2 regions of the Streptomyces sp. R33 genome follow, and region 2 is predicted to be linked to the other one. Evidence: riboswitches for the same ligand, from Rfam matches in the RefSeq annotation. Region 2 holds a riboswitch; the other holds the start of a gene.

Region 1 (10,229 bases), 4.7 Mb from region 2:
TGATCCCGTCAACCGCTCTGACCTGCCGTTTCTCCCGCCGCAGCAGGCCCACCCGGCGCCGCACGTCGAAGACCTTCTCGACGTCGTCCAGCTCGATCAGCACATCCGTGCCCACAGCCGCTCAGCTCCCCGTACTCCGGTACGAACGAAGACCCGCACGCCACACCAGCGACGCGGGTACGAACACCACCACCGCCACCAGCGGGCTCAGGAACGCCACCCACCCCGGCAGTCCCAGCGGATCGGGCCGCCCCAGCACGTACAGGGCGGGCAGCCAGTTCACGAAGGCCAGCGGCACGACGAACGTGACCCCGCGCAGCAGGTCCTTCCCGAACACCGTCGGCGGGTACTGGAGCATCGTGTTGCCGCCGTACGTGAAGGAGTTCTGCACCTCCGCCGCGTCCCCGGCGACGAACTGGAACGCCGCCCCGGCCACCATCACCGCCCCGAAGATCGCCGCCCCGGCCACGACCATCACCGGCATCAGCCACACCTTCCCGGCCGTCCACTCCACGTCCAGCGCGCAGACCGCCCAGACCAGCACCGCCAGTCCCTGCCCGATCCGCCCCACCCGCCGCAGCGCGAAGCGGTCCGCCGCGACCTGCGCGAGCACCGGGACCGGACGCACCAGCATGGTGTCGAGCGAACCGTCGCGGATCCGGACGCCGATCCGGTCCGTATTGCCGAGGAGCAGGTCCGCCAGCCCGAGCGAGGCCGAGGCGGACCCGTACAGCAGGGCGATCTCGGGCAGCGTGAAACCGCCGAGCACGTCCACGTGCGAGAACATGATCCAGATCGCGACGAAGTCGAGGAGCGTGATCGCCGCGTTCCCGAAGGTGGAGAGCAGGAACGACGTCCGGTACGTCATCGTCGAGCGGACCCACATCGCCACGATCAGCCCGTAGCCGCGCAGCCCCTCCACCGCCCGGTTCCGCGCCGGTACCTCCATCGGCCGCCCGGGCCGCCGCGCCGGAGCCGCCACCGACTCGGACGCCACCGACCCCGACGCCGCCGTCTCAGCCACCCTGGACCACCGCCTTCCGCGTCGCCGCCGACTGCAACAGCCGCCCCGCGCCCAGCAGTACGAGCACCCATCCCGCCTGGAAGCCCAGCGCCCGCACCGCGCCCCCGGCGCCCGCGTGCTCGCCCATCAGCACGTCCAGCGGCACCTGGATCATCGCCGCCCACGGCAGCACGCGGACGACCTCGCCGAAGCCGCCGGGGAACACCGTCAGCGGCAGCAGCATCCCGGAGCAGAAGATCGTGACGACGACGGCCATCACGTTGATCCCCGTCCCGTCCATCAGCCAGAACGCCGCCAGCCCCAGCAGGTACCGGATCCCGAAACTGACGACCAGCCCGAGCAGTACGGACACCAGGAACAGCAGCCAGCGCACCGGATCGGCGGGCAGCGCCAGCTCGAACGCCAGCGCCCCCGCGAGCAGCGGCACCACCCCGCGCCCGAGCAACTGGAAGCCGGCGCGCCCCAGATCGGCCGCCAGCCACCACAACTGCAGATCGGCCGGCCGGTACAGGTCGACGGCGATGTCACCCGTACGGATGCGCTCCTGCATCTCCTCCTGGAAGCCGCCGCCGATGAGCGCGCCCGCGGCGAGCAGCGACTGGCTCACCCAGACGAAGGTCAGCGCCTGCGCCTGGTCGTAACCGCCCAGTCCGGGCCGCTCCTCCCACAGCGCGACGTACGTGTACGCGAGGATGAAGCCGAAGACGGTGTTGGTGAACACCCCTGCCGCCGTCGCCGTCCCGTACGTGGCGTAGCGCCGGAACCCGCCGGCCGCGACGGCCGGATAGAGCCACGCTCTGCGAGCCGTTGCCTGGCGCACCGTATCCCTCCGATTTCCCCGGTCGTTCCTACGTCGGCCAAAGCGCGCGAGCTTAGTGCGGAGGGGCGATCCACGCGACCGATTTACGCCCGTCCGAAGCGGAATGAGCGGTCATCGGGTAGACAGCACGGAGTACAGATGTGGATATTTCGTATGGCGTCGAGGAGTCCTGGCGATGAGCGACCAGTCACCACCACCGGGCTGGACCCCTCGTGACCCGGACACCCCCACAACACCTCCCGCGCAGCAGCCGTCGGCACACAAGCCGCAGGAGCCGCAGAAGCCGCAGAAGCCTTCCGGCGAGAGGCAGTCGCGCAGAGCCGCCAACAAGGCCGAACGGAACCGGAAGCGGACCGGCCGGCGCCGCCTCGTCCCCACCTGGCGCATGGTCCTCGGCACCGTCCTGCTGCTCGCCCTGCTCGTCATCGGCGCCCTCGTCGCCGGCTACCTGCTGGTCCGCATCCCGCCCGCCAACGCCGCCGCCACCGCCCAGTCCAACCTCTACCTCTACGCCGACGGCTCCCAGCTCGCCCGTGACGGCGAGGTCAACCGCGTCAACGTTCCCCTCTCACAGATCCCCCGCACGGTGCAGGAAGCCGTACTCGCCGCCGAGGACCGGGATTTCTACTCCGAACGGGCCGTGGACCCCAAGGCGATGATCCGCGCCGCATGGAACACGGCGACCGGCAAGGGCACCCAATCCGGTTCGACCATCACCCAGCAGTACGTCAAGAACTACTACCTGGGCCAGGAACAGACGATCAAGCGCAAGGTCAAGGAGTTCTTCATCGCGATCAAACTCGGCCGCGAGAAATCGAAGGACTACATCCTCGAGGGCTACCTCAACACCAGCTACTTCGGCCGCAACGCCTACGGCATCCAGGCGGCCGCCCAGGCCTACTACGGCAAGGACGTCGGCAAACTCACCACCGCCGAAGGCGCGTACCTCGCCACGCTCCTCAACTCCCCCAGCGCCTTCGACGTCGTCGCCCACCCCCAGAGCCGCACCCGCGCGCTCGCCCGCTGGAACTACGTACTCGACGGCATGGTCAAGAAGCAGTGGCTGCCCGCGGCCGAGCGGACCGCGACGCAGTTCCCCGAACCCGGCAAGGTCCGCCCGGCCGCCGGCCTCTCCGGACAGCGCGGCTACCTCGTCGAAGCCATCAAGGACCACATCGTCGAGCGCAAGATCCTCGACGAGAAGACCCTCGCCAAGGGCGGCTACCGCATCACCACCACCATCGACAAACGCCGCCAGAACGCCTTCGTCGACGCAGTCGACGAGAAGATGGCCGACAAGCTGGACCCGGCGACGCGCAAGGCCGACCGCGTCGTACGGGCCGGCGGGGTCTCCATCGACCCGGCCACCGGCAAGGTCGTCGCCATGTACGGCGGCATCGACTACACCAAGCAGTACGTCAACAACGCGACCCGCCACGACTACCAGGTGGCCTCCACCTTCAAGCCGTTCGTGTTCGCCGCCGCCGTCGAGAACGACTCCCGCACCCAGGACGGCCGCCTGATCACCCCCAACACCGTCTACAACGGCGACAACAAGCGCCGCGTCGTCGGCACCCGGACCCCCTACGCCCCCGAGAACGAGGGCCAGTTGTCGTACGGGAACATCACCGTCAACACCGCCACCGACCTGTCCGTCAACGCCGTCTTCGCCCAGATGGTCGTCGACGTCGGCACCGCCAAGGTCAAGAAGACCGCCATCGACCTCGGCATCCCCGAGAACACCCCGAACTTCGTCGCGGGCCCCGCCATGGCCCTCGGCACCATGCAGGCCAGCGTCCTGGACATGACCCAGGCCTACGCGACCCTCGCCGACCACGGCCGCTACACCCCGTACACGTTCGTCGAGAAGATCACCAAGGGCAGCGACAGCATCCCCCTGCCCGACCGCACCCCGAAGCAGGCCGTCAGCCGAGAAGCCGCCGACACCACCACGTCCATGCTGGTCAGCGTCGTCGACAACGGCACCGGTACGGCCGCCCTCGCCGCCGGGCACCCGGCCGCCGGCAAGACCGGCACCGGCGAACTGGACCGCTCCGCCTGGTTCGCGGCGTACACCCCCGACCTGGTCACGGTCGTCTCGATGATGGGCCAGGACCCCGACACCGGCGCCCTGGAATCCCTGTACGGGGCTCTCGGCGAGGCCCGGATCGGGGGCGGCGGCTACCCGGCCCGGATCTGGGCGCAGTACACGAAGACCGCCCTGGAGGGCAGCGACCCGCTGGACTTCGACCTCGAACTCCAGCCGGGCGCCGCCCCGTCCCCGCCGCCGTTCGTCCCGGGCAGCCCGGAGCCGACGCCGGACGAGGACACCCCGCAATCCCCGCCGCCGCCGAGCCGGCCGAACCGCCCGAACCGGCCGACACCGCCGGACGGCGACGAGGACCAGGGCGGCCGCAACCAGGGGCAGGACACCGAGGGCCGGACCACGGAAGGCGACACCACCGGGGGCCGGAGCAACGAGGGCGCCACCACGGGGACGACGACCGGGACCACCGGAACCGCCGGAGGAACGGCATCGGGCACCACGGCCGGCACCACCGCAGGCGCCCTGGGCGGCGTCACCGGCGGCCGCCCGCGCAGCCGGCCCCCGTCGGAGTACCTGGAATAACCGGAATCGCGGGACTGACCCGTACGGGGGGGGAGAGGTCAGTGACCGGAGGTCGCCTTCAGCCCCACCACGGCGACCAGCAGCAGGCAGACGAAGAAGACACGGGCGGCGGTGACGGGCTCACCCAGCACCGCCATGCCCAGCACCGCGGCCCCGGCCGCACCGATGCCCACCCAGACGCCGTACGCGGTACCGATCGGCAGGCTCTTGGCGGCGTACGAGAGCAGCACCATGCTCGCGACGATCCCGGCACCGGTGAACACGCTCGGCCACAACCGGGTGAAGCCCTCCGTGAACTTCATGCCGATCGACCAGCCGACCTCGAGCAGACCGGCGACGAGAAGCAGAACCCAGGCCATGACGGGCACCTCCGGAACGAGAGCGAACGGGGTGCGTCGTCTTGTCCTACAGCCACGGCTACCCGGTACGGCGCGTCTCGTCGGGGGTTCCCCACCACCGTAGCAAAGCCCGTGCAGAAGGGCCGGTGACCCCGGTCACCGGCCCTTCGACGATCGATCCCTACAGGTTTCTACAGGTTTCTACAGGTTTCTACAGATCCCTACGGGCTCCTACAGGTACAGCCCGGTGGAGTCCTTGGACCCCTCCAGCCGCTCCGCGGCCACGGCGTGCAGATCCCGCTCACGCATCAGCACGTACGTCGCACCCCGCACCTCGACCTCGGCCCGGTCCTCTGGGTCGTACAGCACCCGGTCGCCCGGCTCCACGCTGCGTACGTTCTGCCCGACCGCGACCACCTCGGCCCAGGCCAGCCGCTTGCCCACGGCAGCGGTGGCCGGAATCAGGATGCCGCCGCCCGAGCGCCGCTCGCCCTCCGGCGAGTCGGACTTCACGAGCACGCGGTCGTGCAGCATGCGGATGGGCAGCTTGTCGTGGGTGGTGGTGTTGGTGTTGTCGCTCACGCCACGAACCTACCCGTCCGCGCCCCACCCGTGCGCCGCAGGGTCATCAGCGCTTGCGCCGCGCCGACACCACGAGCAGGCCGATCACACCCGCCGCGAGCAGCGCGACGGGCGCGATCCGCGCGGGACGCGGCGTACCGTCGTCGTAACGGAAGCTCGCCCGCACATCCGTCAGCACACGGTTCACGGCGACGACGGCACGCCCGGCGGTGTGGTCCACGGTCGAGGCGACCCTTGCCTTTGCGTCCCCGATGATCGTCTTCGGGTGCATGCGCACGCCGATCTCGTCGAGCGTCTCGGCGAGCTGCTCGCGGCGGCGGACGATGTCCGCCTCGATCTGTGCGGGGGTCCTGGCTTCCGGCACCGCGCTGCCTCCGTCGTCGTGGTCGTGGTCGCATGGGGGCGTAGTCCGCCATGAACAGTCTGTCAGCTTAGTCTCGGACCGTACCGATCCCCTCCCGAGGAGACTGTTGACATGAGCGAGCGACTCCAGCCGGGCGACACCGCCCCCGCCTTCACCCTGCCCGACGCGGACGGCAACGAGGTCTCGCTCGCCGACCACAAGGGCCGCAAGGTGATCGTGTACTTCTACCCCGCGGCGCTGACACCGGGCTGCACGAAGCAGGCCTGCGATTTCACGGACAACCTGGCGGTGCTGGCCGAGGCCGGCTACGACGTGATCGGCGTGTCCCCGGACAAGCCGGAGAAGCTGGCGAAGTTCCGCGAGAAGGAGCACCTGAAGGTCACCCTGGTCGGCGACCCGGAGAAGAAGGTCCTCGAGTCGTACGGCGCGTTCGGCGAGAAGAAGCTGTACGGCAAGACGGTGACCGGAGTCATCCGCTCCACGGTGATCGTGGACGAGGAGGGCAAGGTCGAACGCGCCCTCTACAACGTCAAGGCCACGGGCCACGTAGCCAAGATCATCAAGGACCTGGGCATCTGACTCCGGCCGGCCCTGCGCACCAGCGGCCCGCACCGACAAACCGGTGCGGGCCGCTCCGTTTATCGGACGAACAGGCCCGTAACCGTCCGACTATCGACCCGTTTCTCCGTACGAGAGCCGCACACGCGGCCGGGAACGGAGGGGCCGGCATGCCGATCAGCCCGTACACGAAGGAACGCCTCGCGCAAGCGGCGAGCACGTCGCGCACGCTGAGCGAGGCGCTGGAGAAACTGGGAGTGGACCCGAAGGGCGGCTCGCGACGCTATGTCCATGACCGGATGCGGCGCCTGGGGGTGGACACGTCGCACTTCGAGCGGGCTGACGCCGTCAAGTGGACGAAGGAGATCCTGGCCGCGGCGGTCGCCGACTCCACGAACATGTGCCAGGTCCTGCGACACCTCGGCCTCGAAGTCGTCGGTGGGAACCACACGCACATCAGCAGGCGGGTCAAGGCATTCGGCATAGACATCTCCCATTTCACACTGCCCTCACCGGCAGGACGGCCCAAGACCCGGCGGACCCCGGAGAGCCTTCTGGTCAAGCAGGACGGTTCCCACGCCCGGCGGGCACAGAGCGAGCAGCTGAAACAGGCTCTGACCGCACTGGGCGTTCCCGAGGTCTGCCACATGTGCATCCGGCCGACCTGGCAGGGCTACCCGCTGCCGCTGGAGGTGGACCACGTGGACGGCGACTGGCGGAACAACCTGCCCGAGAACCTGCGACTGCTCTGCCCCAACTGCCACTCCACAACAGACACATACCGCGGTCGCGCCAAGGGGCGCCGCCGATGAGCGCCGGGAACCGCTACACGCGCGAAGTCCTGGCCGAGGCGACGGAACGGGCCGGCTGCATAGAGGACGTCATCTCCCTGCTCAACATAAAGCCGTACCCCCGACTCGGCCGGTACCTGCTGGAGCGATGTCGCCACTTCGGCATCGACGTGTCCCATTTCGAGCGCCGGGACCGCAGGCTCCGGGTCAAGCCGGACCGGGAGGAACTGCGTGCGGCGGTTGCCGCCTCGCACTCTCTGGCCGAGGTTCTCCGCCGACTGGGCCGCCCCGTGTCCGGAAGCCACCACGGCCCCCTGAAACTCTGGATCCAGGAAGAGGGCCTCTCCACTGCCCACTTCCTCGGACAGGCCCATCAGCGCGGCAAACGGGGGCCGGTGCCCATGAAGTCCGCGGCGGACATCCTGATCAGGCATGACGGCAAGCGGCGGACACGCACCCACCTGCTGCGGCGGGCGCTGCGTGAGGTCGGCGTTCCCGATTGCTGCGACATGTGCGGGACGCCTCCAGTGTGGGGCGGGCGCCCCATGACGTTGGAGGTCGACCACATCAACGGTGACTGGAGCGACGACCGTCGCGAGAACCTGCGGCTGCTGTGCCCTAACTGCCATGCCGTCACGAACACATGGTGCCGGGGAGGCCGGCGGCGCCATGTTGTCGACCGTCAGACCCCGGCAGTCGTAGACTAGCCGCAGTCAACCAGATCCGATGTCCGATTTGGGCGACATGTCGCGGTCGTGGTGGAATTGGCCTACACGCAACTTTTAGGTAGTTGTGGGAGAAATCCCTTGAGGGTTCGAGTCCCTCCGGCCGCACACTGAACGAAGGCCCCGACTCACGCGAGTGAGCCGGGGCCTTCGGCGTGGCAGGCCCCGGCTCAGCCCAGCAGGGCGCGGACGAACGGGACCAGGGCTCGGAAGGCCTGGCCCCGGTGGGAGATGGCGTTCTTTTCCGCCGGGGTGAGTTCCGCGCAGGTGCGGGTGTCGCCCTCGGGCTGGAGGATCGGGTCGTAGCCGAAGCCGCCGGTGCCCGAGGGGGCGTGGCGGAGGGTGCCGAGGAGGCGGCCCTCCACGACGCGTTCGGTGCCGTCCGGGAGGGCCAGGGCCGCCGCGCACGCGAAGTGGGCTCCGCGGTGTTCGTCGGCGATGTCGCCGAGCTGGGCCAGCAGCAGGTCCAGGTTCGCCTTGTCGTCGCCGTGCGTACCCGCCCACCGCGCCGAGAAGATGCCGGGGGCGCCGTTCAGGACGTCCACGCAGAGGCCGGAGTCGTCGGCGATCGCCGGCAGGCCGGTCGCCCGGGCCAGGGCGTGGGCCTTGAGGAGGGCGTTCTCGGCGAAGGTGACGCCCGTCTCCTTGACGTCCGGGATCTGCGGGTACGCGTCCGCGCCGACCAGCTCGTGCGGCAGGCCGGCGTCGGACAGGATGGCGTGGAGCTCGGCGATTTTGCCCGCGTTGCGGGTGGCGAGGATCAGGCGGCTGGTCATGCCGCCCATTATCCGGTCCCCTCCGGGCGGGTGGCGGTTCAGCCCGGGGTGCAGACCTTCGACAGTTCCTTCGCCGCGTCGGCGACGGGCTGGATGTCGGGGTTCGGGTTGCCGTTCTCGATGGCCGTGCGGACGTTCTTCACCGCCGTCGTCATGGAGGAGACGGCCTTGCTGAGGTCGGTGTTGTCCGTCTGGTCGCCGACCTTCTTGAGGTTCGTCTCGATCTGGTTCAGCGCGTTCTGGGCGTCCTGCGGGCTGTTGCCGGCCTGGGAGACCGCCTGCTGGAGGTCGTTCGCGCCGTCCGTGATGGCCACCGCCGTGTTCGCGCAGTCCATCGCCGTCGAGATCGCGTCACAGGACGTCAGCGCCGGGACGGCGAGGGCCGCGGCGAGCACGACCGCCGCTATGCGGTGCTTCGGGTTCATGGTTCGGGTCTCCCAGGATCGACACGGATGCGAGGACGGGCGCACGGCTTTGACACCGTGCGCCCGTATGCAAGGGGACGCAGGAGCGCGCCCCGTGGTTCTGCCTAGAGCTGGAGCGCGCCGAGCTGGATGGCCTCGAGGTCGGCGCAGCCGCCGGCGGCCAGGTCGAGGAGGGCGTTGAGCTCCTTGCGGTCGAAGGGCTCGCCTTCGGCGGTGCCCTGGACCTCGACGAAGCGTCCGTCGCCGGTGCAGACGACGTTCATGTCGGTCTCGGCGCGCACGTCCTCCTCGTAGCAGAGGTCGAGGAGGGGGACGCCGTCGACGATGCCGACGCTGACGGCGGCGACGGTGCCGGTGAGCGGCTTGCGGCCGGCCTTGATCAGCTTCTTCTGCTGGCCCCAGGCGACGGCGTCGGCGAGTGCCACGTAGGCGCCGGTGATGGCGGCGGTGCGGGTGCCGCCGTCGGCCTGGAGGACGTCGCAGTCCAGGACGATGGTGTTCTCGCCGAGGGCCTTGTAGTCGATGACGGCGCGCAGGGAGCGGCCGATGAGGCGGGAGATCTCGTGGGTGCGGCCGCCGATCTTGCCGCGTACGGATTCGCGGTCGCCGCGGGTGTTGGTGGAGCGGGGCAGCATCGAGTACTCGGAGGTGACCCAGCCTTCGCCGCTGCCCTTGCGCCAGCGGGGGACGCCTTCGGTGAAGGAGGCGGTGCAGAAGACCTTGGTGTCGCCGAAGGAGATGAGGACGGAGCCCTCGGCGTGCTTGCTCCATCCGCGTTCGATGGTGACCGGGCGGAGCTGTTCGGGCGTGCGGCCGTCGATGCGAGACATGCGTCCGAGCCTAGTCGGTGCGCGGATACGCGAAGACCCCGTCCGGGTGGGTGGGGGACGGGGCCTCGTGGGGGTGTGCGGGCGGGGGCTCGGCTCGCACGGCGCTGACTGGGTGGTTACATCATGTCTTCGATGTCGGCGGCGATGGGGTCGGCGTCGGTGCCGATGACGACCTGGATCGCGGTGCCCATCTTGACGACGCCGTGGGCGCCGGCGGCCTTCAGGGCGGCTTCGTCGACCTTGGTGGGGTCGATGACCTCGGTGCGCAGGCGGGTGATGCAGCCCTCGACCTCTTCGATGTTGTCGATGCCGCCGAGCCCGGCGACGATCTTCTCAGCCTTGGTGGCCATGTGTTTCTCCCTGAGTT
Region 2 (10,229 bases):
CAGGCTCCGGCACCGGGTGCAGGAACAACTGCTCGGGCAGCCCCAGCAGGGCCCGCCAACGGGCCGCCGCGGCGGCGGGGACCGCGCCGGGGTCGGCCGCGAGGTCGGCGCGGAGTGCGGCCAGTACCCCTTCGGGCAGGTGCCAGCGCTGCCGGGAGAGCACCGCGTGGGCGTGGCGCAGCCGGGGTGTGCGCCGCACCTCGCCGCCGGGGGCGGTCAGGGTGCGGCGGGGCAGGAGCCGCCGGAAGTCCACGACGCCGGCCGGATGGTCGCAGAGGAACGGCGCGAGGCGCCGCGGCAGCATGACCGGGGCGAGGAAGCCGAGGTAGAGGACGTCGAGGGGCTCGCCGGTGGCCCGCAGCCGAAGCCGGAGCTGGTCGGACACCGGGTCGTGGACCAACTCCACATCCGCCTCGGCGAGCGCGCTGCGGTACCGGTCGGGGCCGATCTCCTCGCCGGCCAGCAGCGGATGGAGATTGGCGTTGAAGCCGCCCACCGGGCGGATCTGGGCGGCCCGGGCGCCGTCGCCGAGGCCGTGGCGGATCGCGCCTGCCACCTGCGCGGCGGCGCCGTGGGGCAGGTGGTCCAGGAAGCGGCTGGTGAAACGGCCCCAGCCACCGTAGACGTGGTTGACGCAGAGCAGGCCGCCGGGGGCGGCGCCGTCCGGGGCGATTGCGGCCGGGGCCGCGCGTTGCACGAACCACGCGTAACTCAGCGGGCGGGCGGCGGTCCAGTCCGGCAGCCGGGCGGCGAGTCCGCGGACCTCCTCGGCGGGCAGGACGACCTCCTCGGCCCAGCCGCCGGGTGCGGCCGCCGAGGCGGTCCGTACGTGCTGCACGAACTCCTCCCGCAGCCCGCCCAGTTCGGCCAGCTCACGGGAGAGCCCCGGGTCGCCGGACGGCCGTACGGAGAGGCGCGCGGCCTCCTCCCAGGCGGCGGCGGTGTCGGCGCCGAACTCCCAGGGGGCCGGGCAGGTCCCACCGCGCCCGTAGCGCGAGACGAAGCGCTCCAGTGCGGCCCGCCGCATCAGGTGCCCGAGGTCGAACAGCTCCGCGAGAGCGTTGAGTTCACCGAGCACGGCCCGGTCCGCGCCGGTCAGCGTGCCCGTGGGGACCGGTTCGCCGGACCCCACGGCGGCGGTGGCCGCCTGTGCGGTGGCGAGCACGTGATCGGCGAGCACGTCCTCGGAGAGCACGCTCAGCGGGGCGGCATCGGCCGGCACGGGCCGGCCGGCGTCGGCCAGCAGGCGGCGCCAGCGGTCCGCCAGGTCGGCGAGCAGGGCGGGCCGCTCCTCGGCCCGGGCGTTCGCGAACCCGGCGGTGTCGGCGGCCATCCGGTCGATCCGATCGCCCAGCGCCGCGTCCTCGGGCCATCGGCTCAACCAGACGGCCAGCGCACGCAACGGGTGCGGGTGCTGAGGGTCGACGGGCTCCACGGGCACCAGCAGGCCACCGTCCGTGAGTTGACCGAGGAAGCGGCCGACGGCGGGGTCCGTGCGGGGGCGACCGAGGGCCGCGCCGAGCCGGACCGCCAGCTCGTCCAGGGTCGCGGGCGGGGCTGCGAGCGCGTCGAGCGCGGTCAGGGCCGGGCGCGCGGCGAGCTCGATCGTCTCCTCGTGGGTGACGAGGTAGCGGCCGCCCGCGAAGACCGTGCGGTCCCGCACGTACAGGGCCCGCCCGTCGGAGGTGTGCCGCGCCCCGCTGGTCATGCGGTGGGCGAGCGCGCGCCGGCGGCGCGGTTCGTCCAGCAGCGCGGCGACGAGCGCCTCGACGAGCGTCCGGTGCTCCCGCACCACGGACCGCAGCGGCGGCAGCCCCGGTACCGGCTCGGCCGACGGATCCGGACCACCGGACCACCCCACAGCGGTGAACCACGACAGCGGACTGGTCTTCGTAGTGGCACGCAGGGCGTGCCGCAGTACCGAAGGTTCCTCCTTGCGGGCCCTGCGCCCGCCTTCGTCCCGGGCGGCCCGGGACACTGCGCGCAGCAGGTCGCCACTGGTGAGCGCGGCGGCCCGGGTGAAGCCGGGGGAGCGGCACACTTCCGCGAGGGCGGAGCGCTCGGCGGTCAGGGCGTCGGGGACGGCCGTGGCCAGATCTGCGAGGAGTGCGTCGCGGAGCTCGCGCAGGTTCAGCCAGGTGCCGAGCCGGGGCACCCGTGTCGGCAGGTCGTCGAGGCGGGCCAGCAGGACGGGGCGGGGGGTGCGGCCGTTGTGCAGCGCCCGGCGCAGCGGGAGCACCACGTGGCGGTGGAACTCCTCGGTGTGTCCTGGCCGGGAGGCGAACAGGTCGTCGCACAGCGCCGGACGCAGTACGTCCTCCTGTGCCGCGAGGGCGGTGAGCCGGTCGAGCAGGAGTCGTACCCGCGCGGCCTTCTCCGGTTGCGCAGGATGCGCCGCCACCGTGGTGCGGACCAGCGCGTACGGGGCGGCCCCGGCGGGCGGACCCGCCGGAGGGAGAGCGGTCCCCGACGCGGGCGCGGCGTGTTGCGGTGCGGCTGGCTGGGCGGGGTGCGGCAAGGCGGGCTCCCGTGGTGCGGTGTGGGCCTGTGAGCTGTCCTGCGGCTCGGGCCGCAGCCCGTGCGGCCGGCCCGGGTGGGCCGGCCGCACGGGAGCGGCCGCTTCACAGCCGTCAGACGACGGGCGTCTCCACCTGCGGCTGGGCGCAGGAGGACGAGCCCTGGCAGGAGCAGGAGCCCCATGAGGCGCCGTTCTCGGGCAGTGCGGCGGTGTCGCTCAGCGCGGTGACGGTCAGCTCGCTGAGGTCCAGGTCCAGGTCCAGATCGAGGTGGTTGTACCCGGTGGTGGCAGAGGCTTCGGACATGCGGATTTCCTCTCGTTCATGAGGGGTTGCGGAACCGCGAAGACGGCGTCGGCTGGCCGGCGCCCGCGGCCGACGGGCGGAGTGCCCCCGGGGAACAGACGGTTCGTGGTCGGGAGCATCCGAATGAGTCGTGGTGCAGCACGAGTGTCTGCGCCGTCACGGACCGTCGGCAACTGCACATGTCATGTCGGCCTGTTGTCCCGTCGTGGTAAGTCACGTCTCCATCCGACGGACGGCCGTGCACAATGGCAGGCATGCGCGCACCCATCGGTTCCTTCGACAACGCCCGCCCGGCGCCGGACTGCCTCGCCGAACTCACCGGGCCGGTGGCCGAGGCGGTCCGCACCTGGCACGGCACTGTCCCGGCCGAGGACATCGTGTACGTCGACACCGATCCGGCCATCGCGGACACCGCCGCCTTCGTCGAGCACTACGGGCAAGAGCTCCTCGCGCAGTCGGCGAACTGCGTGATCGTCTCCGCCAAGCGCGGTGGCGAGTCCACGCTGGCCGCGTGCCTGGTCCCCTCCGGAGCCCGTGCCGATGTCAACGGCGTGGTGCGCCGTCATCTCGCCGCCCGCAAAGTGTCCTTCGCGCCGATGGACACCGCGGTGCAGCTCAGTGGCATGGAGTACGGCGGCATCACCCCCATCGGCCTGCCGTCGGACTGGCCGTTGCTGGTGGACTCCGTCGTGGTCGGGCTGCCGTACGTACTGGTCGGCAGCGGCCGCCGCCGCGGCAAGCTCATCGTTCCCGGGAAGCTGTTCGCGCAGCTCCCGGGCGCTGAAGTGATCGAAGCCCTCGCCGCCTGACCCCTGCCCACCCGCCCGGCGCGCTCGGCACGCGACGGGCCGGGCCCTCGGCTCCTCCTGCGGTCCCCGATCGGGGGATGTGTCGGGCCGGGGCGTCTCGAATCCGGCCGTACGGCGTTACACGACGCGGAGCTTGATCAAAGCCTCGGCGTCCACCGGGGCGCGATACGACGTGCGACCGGGGCGCCGGTGGCCGGGCAGGGGAGCATGATGCCAGACCTCATCGAGGCGTACAGCGGCCGCCGAAGGCTTGCCGCGCGCTGCCGTCACGTATGCGAGAAGCCGGTGTTCTCGCTCGGCGTCATCTCGGTGATCCTGTTGAACGCCGTACTGCTGGGCATCGAGACCTACAGCGGATTGTCGGTGGAGTACGGCGACCTCCTCGATTCGGCCGAACGGTTCTGCGTCGCCGCGTTCAGCCTCGAGATCCTGATCCGCCTGGGCGCGCACATCGACCGGCCGAAAGCTTTCTTCCGGGACCCGTGGAACGTGTTCGACCTGCTGGTGGTCTCTTCGGCCTTCGTCCCCTTCCTGCGGGAAAACACCACCCTCTTGCGCCTCTTGCGGCTGGCGCGGGTACTGCGCACCGCGCAGTTCATGCCGCAGCTACGGGTCCTGCTCGTCGCCGTCGGCCGCAGTCTGCCGGGAACGGTCAGCTTCCTGTTCGTGGGCGCCCTGATCCTGTACGTCTACGCCATGATCGGCTGGATCTGCTTCGCCGGGCACGACCCGGAGCACTACGGTTCCCTCGGCCGGGCCGGACTGACGCTGTTCCTGCTGATGACGCTGGAGGGCCTGGGCGATGCCGTTCACGCCGGACTGGCGGTCTCCCCGTTCAGCATCCTCTTCTACGCCTCGTACGTGCTCCTTGCCTCCTTCGTCCTGGTCAACGTGCTGATCGGGGTCGTACTCAACGCCCTGGAAGAGGCGCGCGAGATGGAAGCGGCGGCGAACCGGACCGAACAGGTCACCGCCTGGCAGCCGCCCGCGGGGCACGCAGCACAGCCGCTCCCGGAGGCCGCCGACGAACTCCGCCTGCGGATTGCAGCGGTCCGCAGCGCCCTCGACGACATGGAGGCCCAGCTCGACCCCACGAGCGGAGCCGCACCCGTCATGACCGCGTCCCCCTCCCCGGCCCGGGCATCGGTCGGCGCCCGGTAGGGCGAACGCCGGAAGGCGGAGTGCCACCGGCCAACGCGGGGCATCCCACCCCGCCCGTCGGCGTGTACGCGCACCTTGCAGCCGTGGAGTGCCGCACGCTTCCTGGAGGCGCCCACGGGCGCGCGCACCCGAGCGCCGAGGGCGCCCGATCGACGGGAGAACCATGAGCGGAGGCGAGATGTCTGGTTCCGGTTCCCCGGCCGCTCCACCCGGAACACACACGGGTTCCGGCCCGGCGCCCGGGCCAACGGAGCCCGAGCGCCGCGGTTACCCCCTGTACGAGTTCGCCCTGACCGCGGTGCTGATGTTCGCCGTGGTCACGGCCATCCGCTGGGTACTCGATCCGGCTTCCCCCCTCGCCCTGGCACACGTCCGGTCGGCCCTCCTCGTGGTGGGTGCGCTGGCCGGGGCAGCCGTCTTCGGGCTGATCCGCTCCCCGTGGGGTCGGCGTTCGGGTGGTCACATGAATCCCGCGATCACGCTCGCGCTGTGGCTGTTGGGGGCTTTCCCCGGCCGGGGCGTGGCGGTGTACGTCGTCGCGCAGCTGGGCGGGTCGGTCGCCGGGACGGCTCTGGCCCGCCTGGCCTGGGGGCCGGCGGTCGCCCGGGTCGGCTACGGCGCGGCGGCTGCGGCGCCGTCGTGGAACGGCTGGGCCGTCTTTGCGGCCGAGGGCGGCTGCCTGGTCGTGATCACCCTGATGATCGGCTTTTTCCTCACCCGCCCGGCCCGCGAACGATGGTTCCCCTGGGCCCTGGCGGTTCTCATCTGCGCGATCGTGGCCGTCCTGGGCCCCCTCAGCGGCGGCGCCGCCAACCCCGCCCGGCAGTTCGGACCCGCGCTGATGTCGGGAAGCACCGCAGCCTTGTGGATCTACCTCGTGGCACCCGCTCTCGGCGCCGCCCTGGGCGCTGCCGTCCACCACCTGTTCCGGCGGGGCTCCGCCCACCGCATGGCTTGAAGTCACGCAACTCAAAACCTGACGATCCACACCGCGTACTACGGCACGTGACGGCGTGACGGCAGCGTGCCGGAAAGCGTTCAAGGACGCCTTCCGGCACGTCCGTTCATGTCCGCCAGTACGTGCCCGCACGGGAATCGACGTGTACGAGATGCCGGCCGACGCGCACCACGTGGTAGCCGGTACCGGCCCAGGAGCCGGTGTCGCCGTGGGCGGCGGGCAGTGGGGTCCAGACCTCCAGGAACGTACTGCCGTCCGTGTTGGTGCCCCACTCGATGAGGTTCGCACCCTCCCGCCGGAAGGTGCCCGTGTCCTCGCCGGGCTCGCCCTGCAGGTGGTGGAAGCGCACGCGCGAACCGTCGAAGGACGTGACGCCGGCGAAGCCCCGGCTGTCGGCGAAGTACGGACCGGCCTGCAGCCACACCACCTCGCGGTCTTCCACCAGGGGCCCGCCGTTGCGGCTGATGCCGCGCCGCAGCCACGCACCCCGCTCGGGCACCGGGATGCCCGGCCCGCCCGCCGCCGGCTCAGGCATCGACGGCGGCGGTGTCGTCCACGGCCTGCAGCGAGACCTCGATGTTCCCGCGGACCGCCTGGGAGTAGGGACAGACCGCGTCCGCCCGGTGGAGCAGGGGAAGCAGATCGGCCGCCTTCCACCCCGGCAGGCCGACCGTGAGGCCGACCGCGAGACCGTAGCCCGCGGGCGTGTCGGTGGTACCGAGCTGTACCTCGCACGCGACGCGCGCGGCCGAGGCATCCGCCCCGAACTCGGCGGCGACCTCGGCCAGCGCAGAGGTGAAACAGGCGGCGAACCCGGCCGCGAACAACTGCTCGGGGTTGGTCGTACCGGGCACCTTCTTGCGCGGCGGGGCCAGACGGACGTCGAGGCGCCCGTCGTCGGTGACCACCGATCCGGTACGTCCCCCGCTGGCGTGTGCGGTCGTCCGGTAGAGGGTGCGGGTCAGCGGCACGGTCATGTGGTCAGCCCATCTGTGCGACGAGGGAACGCCGCCCGGGGCCGGACAGCGCGTCGGCGCCTGCCGGTGGGACGGCGCCTGGCGCGTCGTCGTGCATGACCGGGTACGGCGCATCTCGTCCGGGGCCTCGGGTACCGGGCCGCCGGACAATCTAGCAACGGGAGCGGGCCCGCCGGGACCGCCACAAGTGGTGACCCTCCTCACCCGCCCCCACCCCCGGCTGACGCAGCCGGGTCAGCCCATGGTCTGGTGGTCCGCGATGTCGCAGTCGGTGTAGACCGGCGGCCTGGTCATCAAGGCCGAGAGCTGCTGGGCCAGCTCGTTCGTCTCCGGCGCGTTGCTGTTGGCCATCGCGGCCTCGTGGGACTCGAACTGGACCACGGCGAGGTAGCGGTTGGGATTGGCCCGGTCCTTGAGCAGGGTGCGGGACACCGGGGTACCGGTCCGGCCCGTCGATCGGGCCCGCTCCTCGTAGCCGCGCAGGAGGTCTCGGACCTCGTCGATGCGTTCGGTCTCGAAGTCGATGATCTGTGCGAACTGCATGCTTCCGGTTCCTCCTGGCGGATCGCGGCCCCCGCGGACGGGGTCCTTCCTGCCGCCAGCAAACACCGCCGCGCGTCGCACCCCCGCCTGATACGTCCGTCGGCGCGGCGATTCCACGAGGTTGGCGGGTGGCGCGGGGCCCTCCTTCCGGCGAGCGCGGAGCACCGCGGGCCACAGGCCCACGCCCGCCGCTGCGCGCCCGCCGGGGTGATCCGTGTCCGGCTTGCCTTCCGAGCCTCCGGTGCGCGCATCATCGGAAGGGGGGACGCCTGGGAGTCGCCTGGGGATGGTGATGAGGAATGAGGCTGTCGTTCCTGGAACCCCTGTACACGGCGTCCGGCCCGTTCGCCTCGGTGTACCTGGACACCTCGCGGGACATCGCGCAGCCCGACCGGTCCGTCGCCCTGCGCTGGGGCCGGCTCCGCGCGGACCTGACCCGGCAGGGCGCGGACCGGGCGCTGCTCGGCGCACTGGAGGAGGCGGTCGGCGCGGACGCGGAGCTGCCCGGAACGCACGGGCAGGCGATCTTCGCGGCCAGCGGCTCGCTCGTCATGGACGGGGAACTGCCCAGGCCGCCCGCCCGCGACTCGGCCCGCTACAGCACCCTGCCGGATGCGATGCCGCTGGTCACCCAGCATCTGCCGGAGATCCCCTACCTGGCGGTGGTCGTGCACTACGGCGGGCTGCCGACGGCCGAGACGCACGGCTGGGTGAGAGTGGAGGCGGAGTCCGGCACCTGGCCCGCCTCCACGGTGACCCCGGGTGAGCGGCTGCACCACGAGGTGGCGGTGGCCTCCTGGCACCACAGCGCCGTCCGGCTGGGCCACCGGCTGGACGCCTGGGCACGGCGCACCCACGCCGACGCCGTCGTCGTCGGCGGGGACGCGTGGGCGGGCAACGTCCTGGTCCGCCGACTGCCGCACGCCCTGAGCGGCAAGGTCGTACGGGTCGGGGGCCCCACCCCGACGGACACCGGACGGGCCCTGCTGGAGCCACAGCTCGAGAGCGTCTTCCGCGGCCGGATGGCCGCGCACGACCGCGACCTAGTGAACATCTTCATCGGCCGCCGGGCCCTGGGCGGACCCGCGACGGAAGGGATGGAGGCCACTTTGGCCGCCCTCCAGCGCGGCCAGGTCGCGGCGCTGCTGCTGAACCACCTGCCCGCCGCGTCACTGCGGCTGTGGACCGGTCCGCAGCCCAGCCAGCTCGCCCTGACCGAGGAGGAGCTGATCACTTTCGGAGTACGGGCGCCCCACGAGGAACCCGCCGCCGAGGCGCTGGTGCGGGCCCTCGTCGGCACCGCCGCGGAACTGGTCGTCGTACCGGCGGACGACCTGGATCTGGACGAGGGGGTCGGGGCGCTGCTGCGGTACGCCGACGCCGACGCCAACGCCGACCGCCCGGCCTGACGGTGCACCCCGAGGGGAGTCCCTAGCGCCGCTGATAGGTGCCCACCAGGGTGCCGCTCGCGAGGTCCTTGCCGTGCACGGCGCCGTGCACGGCGTCCACGCTGGGCCGGTCGTGCAGGCGGACCGGCTGCGACAGCGCGTACAGGCGGAAGAAGTAGCGGTGCGGCCCGTGCCCGGGCGGCGGCATCGGTCCGCCCCAGCCCGGCCGTCCGAACCCGTTGGGCCAGGACGTCCCGCCGTGCGGCTCCTGCCCCTCCTCCACCCCGCCGGTCCACGGATCGATGCCCGTCACCAGCCAGTGCAGGAAACTGGGCCCCGGCGCGTCCGGGTCCTCGCACAGGAGCAGCAGCTCCGCCGTGCCATCGGGGGCGGCCGTCCAGGTCAGGGGTGGCGAAACGTCTTCCCCCTCGCCGCTGTAGCGGCGGGGGATCTCCGTGTGGTCTGCGAAAACGGAGCTGGTCAGCTGAATTCCGGTCACGGCCGCCGTCTTCCCCGCCCGCGGCCCTCCCCGTACCGCTCCGGACCCGGATTCCAGCCGACCGGCCCCAAGGTCCGTCCCGTACGGGCGAGCGTGCTGCTGCGGCTGACCGGCCGGTCGGCGGGCACGCGACGGGTGGGCAGGGCATCCTGGAAGTGGTGTGCCGTTCTGCGCCGCCATCGTCACGCCGTCCCGAAAAGCCTTCCTGAACCCCCTGGGGGACATCATGGAACTCGGCTTTCTCAAACCTCTCTTCGCCCGCCAAGGGCCCTGGGCCTCGGTATACATCGAGACCACCCGGGCGACCGAGGACGCGCAGCGGATACAGAAGCTCCGTGAGCGCGAGGTCGCGTCCCAGTTGATCGACGCGGGCGCCGACGCATACACCGTCCGGGCCGTGGTGAACCGGCTCGCCGGGGAACCCGTCAGCGGGGCACCGCCCGGCCGCGCGCTGTTCGCCGCGGGCGCCGAGGTCGTACTCGACATCCCGCTCGGCGCGTCCCCGGCCGCCACCGGGGCGACCTGGTCGTTCCTGCCGCACGTCGCCCCGCTGGCCGGCCTGCGCGGCGACGAGCCGAGCTGCCTGGTGGCGTACATCGACCACACGGGCGCCGATCTGGAGCTGCGCGACGCCCATCACCGGGAGGCCGTGGGCCAGGCCCAGGGCCGGGAGTGGCAGGGCCGCGGGCACCGCAGCATCCCGGCGGACCGGTACGAGTGGCACTACCGGAACAAGGTCGAGAACGCCTGGAACGAGACGGCAGGCATCATCGCGACGGAACTCGCCCGGCAGTGGCCGGAGAGCGGCGCCGATCTGGTGGTGCTGACCGGCGATCCCCGCGAGCGCCGGGCCGTCCGCAACCAGCTGCCCGAGCAGATGCGGGCGATGACCGTCGAAGTCGACAGCGGCGGCAGGTCGCCCGGCGCCTCGAAGGCCGCCCTCGACCGCGAGATCGCGCAGGTGCGCGAGAAGTTCGCCCGCGAGCGGCTCGAGAGCGCCCTGGAGCGCTTCCGCATGGGCCGGGGCCGGCCCGGCGAGCACCGCGAGTCCACGGTGGACACCGGTCCGGGT

Evidence for each region. A riboswitch is a leader RNA that binds a small molecule or an ion and turns the genes downstream of it on or off. The one in region 2 is predicted to bind guanidine.
Region 1: another riboswitch for guanidine. It lies ahead of AB5J51_RS24875 (multidrug efflux SMR transporter); the one in region 2 lies ahead of AB5J51_RS03735 (Ohr family peroxiredoxin).

The regions. Positions count from the first base shown of each region.
Region 1 is NZ_CP165727.1:5,419,408-5,429,636, reverse strand. It holds gene AB5J51_RS24895 (ATP-binding cassette domain-containing protein) at 1-115, opposite strand, end outside; gene AB5J51_RS24890 (ABC transporter permease) at 122-949, opposite strand; gene AB5J51_RS24885 (ABC transporter permease) at 1,017-1,844, opposite strand; gene AB5J51_RS24880 (transglycosylase domain-containing protein) at 2,020-4,473, shown strand; gene AB5J51_RS24875 (multidrug efflux SMR transporter) at 4,512-4,832, opposite strand; guanidine-III (ykkC-III) riboswitch at 4,863-4,941, opposite strand; gene AB5J51_RS24870 (co-chaperone GroES) at 5,043-5,345, opposite strand; gene AB5J51_RS24865 (DUF3618 domain-containing protein) at 5,440-5,757, opposite strand; gene bcp (thioredoxin-dependent thiol peroxidase) at 5,869-6,336, shown strand; gene AB5J51_RS24855 (HNH endonuclease signature motif containing protein) at 6,486-7,127, shown strand; gene AB5J51_RS24850 (HNH endonuclease signature motif containing protein) at 7,124-7,813, shown strand; tRNA gene AB5J51_RS24845 (tRNA-Leu) at 7,856-7,939, shown strand; gene rdgB (RdgB/HAM1 family non-canonical purine NTP pyrophosphatase) at 8,002-8,607, opposite strand; gene AB5J51_RS24835 (hypothetical protein) at 8,646-9,032, opposite strand; gene rph (ribonuclease PH) at 9,137-9,862, opposite strand; gene AB5J51_RS24825 (glucose PTS transporter subunit EIIB) at 9,979-10,229, opposite strand, start outside.
Region 2 is NZ_CP165727.1:724,116-734,344, reverse strand. It holds gene AB5J51_RS03765 (lantibiotic dehydratase) at 1-2,518, opposite strand, end outside; gene AB5J51_RS03760 (thiazolylpeptide-type bacteriocin) at 2,631-2,822, opposite strand; gene AB5J51_RS03755 (YbaK/EbsC family protein) at 3,077-3,631, shown strand; gene AB5J51_RS03750 (ion transporter) at 3,842-4,792, shown strand; gene AB5J51_RS03745 (MIP/aquaporin family protein) at 4,971-5,750, shown strand; gene AB5J51_RS03740 (hypothetical protein) at 5,857-6,285, opposite strand; gene AB5J51_RS03735 (Ohr family peroxiredoxin) at 6,278-6,727, opposite strand; guanidine-III (ykkC-III) riboswitch at 6,808-6,871, opposite strand; gene AB5J51_RS03730 (putative quinol monooxygenase) at 6,962-7,270, opposite strand; gene AB5J51_RS03725 (hypothetical protein) at 7,570-8,679, shown strand; gene AB5J51_RS03720 (YbhB/YbcL family Raf kinase inhibitor-like protein) at 8,702-9,157, opposite strand; gene AB5J51_RS03715 (hypothetical protein) at 9,384-10,229, shown strand, end outside.